DNA from 2 places in the Thermoclostridium stercorarium subsp. stercorarium DSM 8532 genome. Region 2 is predicted to be linked to the other one. Evidence: riboswitches for the same ligand, from Rfam matches in the RefSeq annotation. Region 2 holds a riboswitch; the other holds the start of a gene.
What was found. Region 2 has a riboswitch for cyclic di-AMP ahead of CST_RS05500 (LysM peptidoglycan-binding domain-containing protein). Riboswitches for the same ligand answer to the same signal wherever they lie in the genome.
Positions count from the first base shown of each region.

Region 1: another riboswitch for cyclic di-AMP. It lies ahead of CST_RS11015 (citrate/2-methylcitrate synthase); the one in region 2 lies ahead of CST_RS05500 (LysM peptidoglycan-binding domain-containing protein).

Region 1 covers NC_020134.1:2,550,483-2,553,904, reverse strand. Annotated here, with positions in the region: gene CST_RS11025 (aminotransferase class I/II-fold pyridoxal phosphate-dependent enzyme) at 1-268, shown strand, start outside; gene CST_RS11020 (universal stress protein) at 332-709, opposite strand; cyclic di-AMP (ydaO/yuaA leader) riboswitch at 1,179-1,315, shown strand; gene CST_RS11015 (citrate/2-methylcitrate synthase) at 1,423-2,820, shown strand; gene CST_RS11010 (PD-(D/E)XK nuclease family protein) at 3,246-3,422, shown strand, end outside.
Region 2 covers NC_020134.1:1,274,611-1,278,032, reverse strand. Annotated here, with positions in the region: gene CST_RS05505 (S1C family serine protease) at 1-1,358, opposite strand, end outside; cyclic di-AMP (ydaO/yuaA leader) riboswitch at 1,584-1,717, shown strand; gene CST_RS05500 (LysM peptidoglycan-binding domain-containing protein) at 1,718-2,485, shown strand; gene CST_RS05495 (sensor histidine kinase) at 2,551-3,422, opposite strand, start outside.

The sequences.
Region 1 (3,422 bases), 1.3 Mb from region 2:
TATTCCGATACTTGACTCAGAAACCCCGATTATTCCGATAATGACCTATGAGACCGAAAGGACATTTTTGGCTACGAAAATGCTTTTTGAAGAGGGGGTTTACGTAAATCCTGTAATAGTTCCCGCTGTACCGCCCGGGCAGTGCCTACTCAGAACGAGTTATACTGCAACGCACACAAAAGAGCAGATGGACAGGGCTATGGAGGCGATAGGCAAAGTATTTTCAAAGCTTCCGCCGGTAAAACCGAAAGAAGGAAAAGCAAATTAAACGTTTTAAGCAAAAATAAAAGGACTGTATTAATCATTACAGTCCTTTTTGCTTATGTATAACCTAAGGTATAACCTCAATGTTTATTTCGTCCTTTAGCAGGTTGCAGAGCTGTTTGTAGAATTTGTTTTCCTGTTCATTATTCGACTGCCCGAGTACAATTAAGTCTATTCCGTTGTTTTTTGCAAAGTCTGCTATGGTTTTTGATATATTGTCCGATCTTAATACTGTCATATCTGCATTGTATTCCTTCGAGACCTTAAAAAGATATTCAAGGGCTTCGCTTTCACGGCTGTTGTCAAGAATATTCCATGAATTTTTTGCAACATGCAGGACACGAAGATTTCCGTTTTTTGCTTTAAGTTTGGATGCGGCTTTTATGAGTCTTTCGCAGGTTTTTTGTTTGGTGACGCACACTAATACATTCTGATATAAACTCAACTGGATCTACCTCTTTTTCATTCGTTTTTGAAAAGCCATACACTAAAATTATAACAGAAAAAGATTTAGAATTTCTTAACTTATTGTGAATTGTTTGTTACTAAATATTACAATGTTGTCTTTGCCCAATGCGCCGGACAACGGAAGTTTCGGTATTTCGGCGCTGTAAGAAGATCTGAAAAAACACCGATGCCAAAGCCGTGGTGACATCGGATTTCATTATATAAAACAAAACTGGTGTCGAAATGTTACATTTAAATAAATAAATTCCACATTACAACTGATGACCATAAATTTTCCCCAATCTGATCATTAAAATAATGAACACAAAATTATTAATAACCCAATATTTGCAATGAAAGGAATTCGGGAAAATTTTCATTTCGGAGTTCCCGTTACATCCAAGTTTTTGTTTGACAAAGAGTATTGCATATAGTAAAATAATGATACGATCGGTGTTTTTATCTTAAAATTGTATAGGCTTAATTCACATATAGTGAAGCGGGGGAACCAATTTTTTGGGGCGAATTCCTTTCTAAAAGGATAGGGTAACTCTTTCAGCCCGAGCCCGGCAGCTAACCTCGTAGGCCTTGAAAGAGGGGTATAGCACATAACCATGGATATACTCCATGGTTTTTTTATACACAACAGCTAAAATTCTTACTTTTATTACACAAATTGTAATTTATTATTTTGGTTTAAGGAGGTGTAACATGGACGGAATTAAGAAAAGAAAACATGCCTTGCTTGAGGAATACGCTTCAATAGCGGAGAAAAGCAACAGAATTGATCCCGAACTCTATATTAAGTACGACGTGAAAAGGGGCCTGAGGGACATAAACGGGAAAGGCGTTTTGGCAGGGCTCACCGAAATTGGTGAAGTAACGGCGTCATATGTCAACGAAAAGGGCGAGACTGTTCCGGGGCCGGGTAAATTAATTTACAGAGGCATGGACATAAAGGACATAGTCAACGGGTTCCTGTCGGAAGGCAGGTTCGGTTTTGAAGAAGTGGCGTATTTGTTGCTTTTCGGAGAGCTACCCACGATAAACGAACTGAACGAGTTTAAATCTTTGTTGGCGGAATACAGGAAGCTGCCTCCGTCCTTTGTGGAAGACGCCATTATGAAGCTGCCAAGCAGGGATGTTATGAACATTCTGGCAAGAAGCGTGCTTGCGTTATATACTTATGATGATCAGGCTGATGACATATCCATCAGCAATGTTATAAGGCAGTGTCTGCAGTTAATAGCTCAAATCCCTCTTTTGGCCGTTTACGGGTATCAGGTGCTGGCTCATTATCACCAGAAAAAGAGCCTTGTGATCCACGTCCCGAAACGCAGGTATTCCACTGCCGAGAATATTCTTCATCTTTTGCGGCCGGATTCAAAATTTAGCCATCTTGAAGCCGTGATTCTGGATTTATCCCTGGTTTTGCACGCAGAACACGGCGGGGGAAACAATTCCACCTTTGCCACCCATGTAATAACATCAACCGGAACCGATACCTATTCCACAATAGCGTCTTCAATATGTTCGCTGAAAGGACCAAGGCACGGCGGAGCGAATGTAAAGGTTGTTCAGATGTTTGAAGATATGAAACAAAATGTCAGAGACTGGGACAATGAAGGCCAGATAAGAGATTACCTCAACAAATTACTGAATGGCGAGGCTTTTGACAGAAGCGGCCTGATCTATGGTGTGGGCCATGCGGTGTATTCCGTATCCGATCCAAGAGCCGAGATACTGAAAGAATATGCAAGGGAGCTTGCGAAGGAAAAGGGCTTTGAGGAAGAATTCAGACTTTATGAAAAAGTGGAACGAATTGCGCCTGAAGTTATTGCGGAAAAAAGGAAAATCTACAAAGGCGTAAGCATCAATGTGGATTTCTATTCAGGATTTGTTTACAGGGCGCTTAACATTCCTGAAGAGCTGTTCACCCCGCTCTTTGCAGTGGCAAGAATTGTAGGCTGGAGCGCCCATCGAATAGAAGAATTGGTGAATAAGGGCAAAATAATAAGGCCGGCTTATAAGAGCATAGCACCTCAAAGAGAATATGTGCCTCTCAGTATGAGAAATGCCAAAATGGACAGCCTTGCAGGCAATTTATAAACTTAACTTGCCGATTTACAATACAATATGGCCATGGCATGTTACAGGGGACTTGTTTTTTCCGAAATCACGCACTCGGTTCCGGGTATTTTGAAATTTTTCCTCTGATATGCATGGCCATAATCATGATTTCGGCGTATATTTCCGTATATGACTTCTCCGGGTGTTTAAACATCTTATTATTCAGTTATCCAAAGTTTTATTGCAATATTCCAAAGTCTGCTGCGTTGGGTCAGCCCGACAGGCTGTATCATCACCGTTTTCGTCCGACTTGTCTGCCCATGAAGAGTTTTTTACGCCAGTTACGGTTATTTTTCTCTCAACAGAATTACGGTTTTATAGTAATATTAATATATAGCCTAAATGTCCTTCAGCATGCTTGTGGTTACCGGTTCGAAACTTCCAACGGACAGGAGACATTAACAATGATAGATGCTTTGGCTGCCGTATGCACTGATAATCTGTTAAGGAACAAAATACTTATCGTACCGTCATATTCGGTGGGGCGGAATATTATCACATCCCTTGCGTCGTCAAAAATCCCGGTGTTCAATCTGAGAGTTGAGACGGTTCAGGGGCTGGTGCATGAATTTGGCATGCCG
Region 2 (3,422 bases):
ACTTGTATGTCCAAGTATTCTCCGTCGTATTGACCTCTCGCATTGGTGTTCTTAATGCGGTAAATTCTTAACGTTACCGTGTCACCGGCTTTATACTTGTTCTTTTCATTTTCCAGTTCGCTGAAAGTTTTTACAGGAACACCGTTAAATTCAACTATTATGTCTCCCGCTTTAATACCGGCATTATAAGCCGCACTTAAAGGCGAAACGTCTGCAACCAGCAATCCCACCGGAACATTATAACTTTTTGCCAATTCTTCGGTAAATCTTGTATCAATTGAAACACCAAGCTGCGGGCGTCCTTTTACATATCCGTCCGAAATCAGGCTGTTTGCAATTTCCATCGCAGTGTTAATCGGAATTGCAAATCCAAGCCCTTCATATTCTGAACCACTTATTTTTACCGTATTAACACCGATGACCTGTCCTTTTGAGTTAACCAGCGCCCCGCCGCTGTTGCCGGGGTTGATTGCCGCATCGGTCTGAATAACTTTCAGCGTCTTTCCGTTTCCAACCTGAATCTCACGGTTTAATCCGCTGATTATTCCCTGTGTTACAGAACCCATAAACTCAAGACCCGCAGGGTTCCCTATTGCTATCGCCAATTCCCCTACTTTCAGTTCGTCGGAGTTGCCTATCTCCGCTGCCGGAAGCTCTGACAGCTCTATTTTCAGCACTGCAATATCGGTTTTTTCGTCCCTTCCGACAACTTTGGCCTCATAGGACTCGTCAGGCTGGTTTGGAAGAATAACCTCGATTGAAGCCCCTTTTGCAATCTCGTTGCCTGAGCTGATTGCATCTTCAATAACGTGGTTGTTCGTAAGAATGTACCCGTCACTTCTGATAATAATGCCAGAACCTGAACCGCTGTTCTGCTGTGCGCCAAACCAATAATTGCTTACCCAGTACGTTACCTTAATACCTACTATTGAAGGGCTTACTTTTTCTGCAATGGCGGTTGCGGGAGATTCATAACTGCCGACAATCTCCACCTGCTTAATCTGCTGCACTCCTGTCTGAGAGTTTCCTGACGACTGGTTATTCTGAACCACGGCAGGAGCACCGAACTGGAACCATGCCCCGACCACTGCGCCTCCGATAACAGAGCTTATAAGAGCGACAATTATCATTGGAACAAGCATTTCGCGTATTTTACCCTTGCGCGGTTTCTCATAGCTTTCAGAATAAAAAGAGGATGTTTTCAGATCATCATAATTCTGACTCTGGTTCTGACTATATGAATTATATGATCCATAATAGCTGTAGTAAGAGCTTGTATTTTGATGGTCATTTGACGAATAACCCTGGTATGAGTATGAATTATTATTATCATAATAATTGTTATTAAATTCACCCATATCCAATCTCTCCTTTCCGACCGGTACTCACCTATGTAACCGTAAATGTATTTTTGTCCTTTAATATATATTTTCAGATTACGCTTTTATTCTAAACATGATTTTTTAAGTCAGTATGAATAATTTGTTAAATGTTATTTTCATTTAAATGTATCTTTCCTCCACCTTCCACCGATACTATATATTTCAGGTTTACAATAACCATCCATTCCTGTTAAAATGATGGGCAGAAAAAAGCCGAATTTCCCTAACGGGAATACGGGGGAACAATTTTGGGGTGAATCCTTATACGACGTATAAGGTAGGGCGCCTCGGCCCAAACCCGTCAACTAACCTCGGAGGCTGTTAGGAGGGAAAAAATGAATAAAAAAGCAAAAGTATTTTTTGCAGTGCTGGTATTATCATCTCTGGTTCCGACCTTTGCCAACGCTGCCACCTATACCGTGGTAAAAGGTGACTCACTCTATACATTAGGTCAGCTTTTCGGAACCACTTCAGGCACACTTATGACCCGGAACGGACTTAAAAGTACGGTAATTTACCCGGGTCAGAAGCTTGAAGTTCCTGCAACCGTTTATACGGTTCAGAAAGGTGATAGCCTATACCTGATTGCAAAAAAATACGGGATTACACTGAGCGCCTTGAGAAAGGCCAACGGCAAATGGGACGACATGATTTACGTGGGACAGAAGCTTATAATACCGGGATCGGCGTCAGTAACCGCTAACAGCGCCGCTTCAGCAAACAATAGTGCAATTTCGTATACCCAAAGCGATCTTGACCTGCTGGCAAGATTGATAACAGCCGAGGCAAACAATCAGCCATACACTGCGAAAGTGGCAGTTGGCGCAGTTGTTATAAACCGTGTGAAGGATTCCCGCTTTCCGAATACCATAAGGGGCGTTATATATGAGAAATCCTACGGATATTACCAGTTTACGCCGGTACAAAACGGGATGATAAACAAGCCGGCATCACAGGAAGCACTGAAGGCGGCGTATGATGCGTTAAACGGTGTCGATCCTACAAACGGAGCGTTATACTTTTTCGACAAAACCGCAACGAACAAATGGCTTTGGTCCAAACCCATTGCCTTAAGAGCAGGTGACATGATTTACGCATATTAATTTGAGCTTATTGGCCCGGAGAATTTCCGGGCTCTTTTATTTTTTGTCAAAAATCCGAATTTTTATCATGCCGCCGGAAGCCAGAAAGTAAATGTGGTTCCCTTTCCCAGTTCGCTTTCAACGGTTATATTCTCCTTATGGGCATTAAGAAGGTTTTTTACAATATACAGCCCAAGTCCCACGCTTGTTTTGTCCTTGCTTCTTGACTTGTCCGCCTTATGGAAACGGTCAAACACAAAAGGTATGTCCTCGGGAGGTATTCCCTGACCGTCATCCGAAACAGAAATTTCGACTTTGTTTTTTACGTTTCGTACCGACACCGAAATATTTCCGTTTTCCTGGGTGAATTTAATGGCGTTATGGATGAGGTTGATTAAAACTCTCTGTATTGCATCCCTATCGGCGTAAACGTACATTACTTCCTGCTCAAAACTCGCCCTGAAATTTATGTTTTTGCTTTCAATAAACTGCTGAAGCTGAATAACGCTAAGCCTTATCACTTCGCATACATCGAATACTGCGGGATTAAGCTTTATTTCCCCCGCTTCCATCCTTGCAATGTCAAGTAAATCGCTTACAAGCCGGTAAAGACGCTTTACCTCATCCTTCACAATACTCAAATAATATTTCTGCTTATCTTCGGGTATGGTCCCGTCAAGAATCCCTTCAATGAATCCGTTTATTGAAGTCATAGGGGTACGCAGTTCATGGGAAACGTTAGCTATAAAATCTCTTCGCATTTTCTCAAGATTTTCCAGATTGTCAAGCATCTGATTGAACGTGTCCGCCAAAACCTTTATTTCATCATTTCCGTTAAGATGTATCCTTGTGCTCCATTTTCCCGACGATATTTCCCGCGCCACATCGGTCATCTGTTTCAACGGATTTATTATTCTTTTCGAAAGAAAATACACCAAAATATAGGAAATAATCAGTG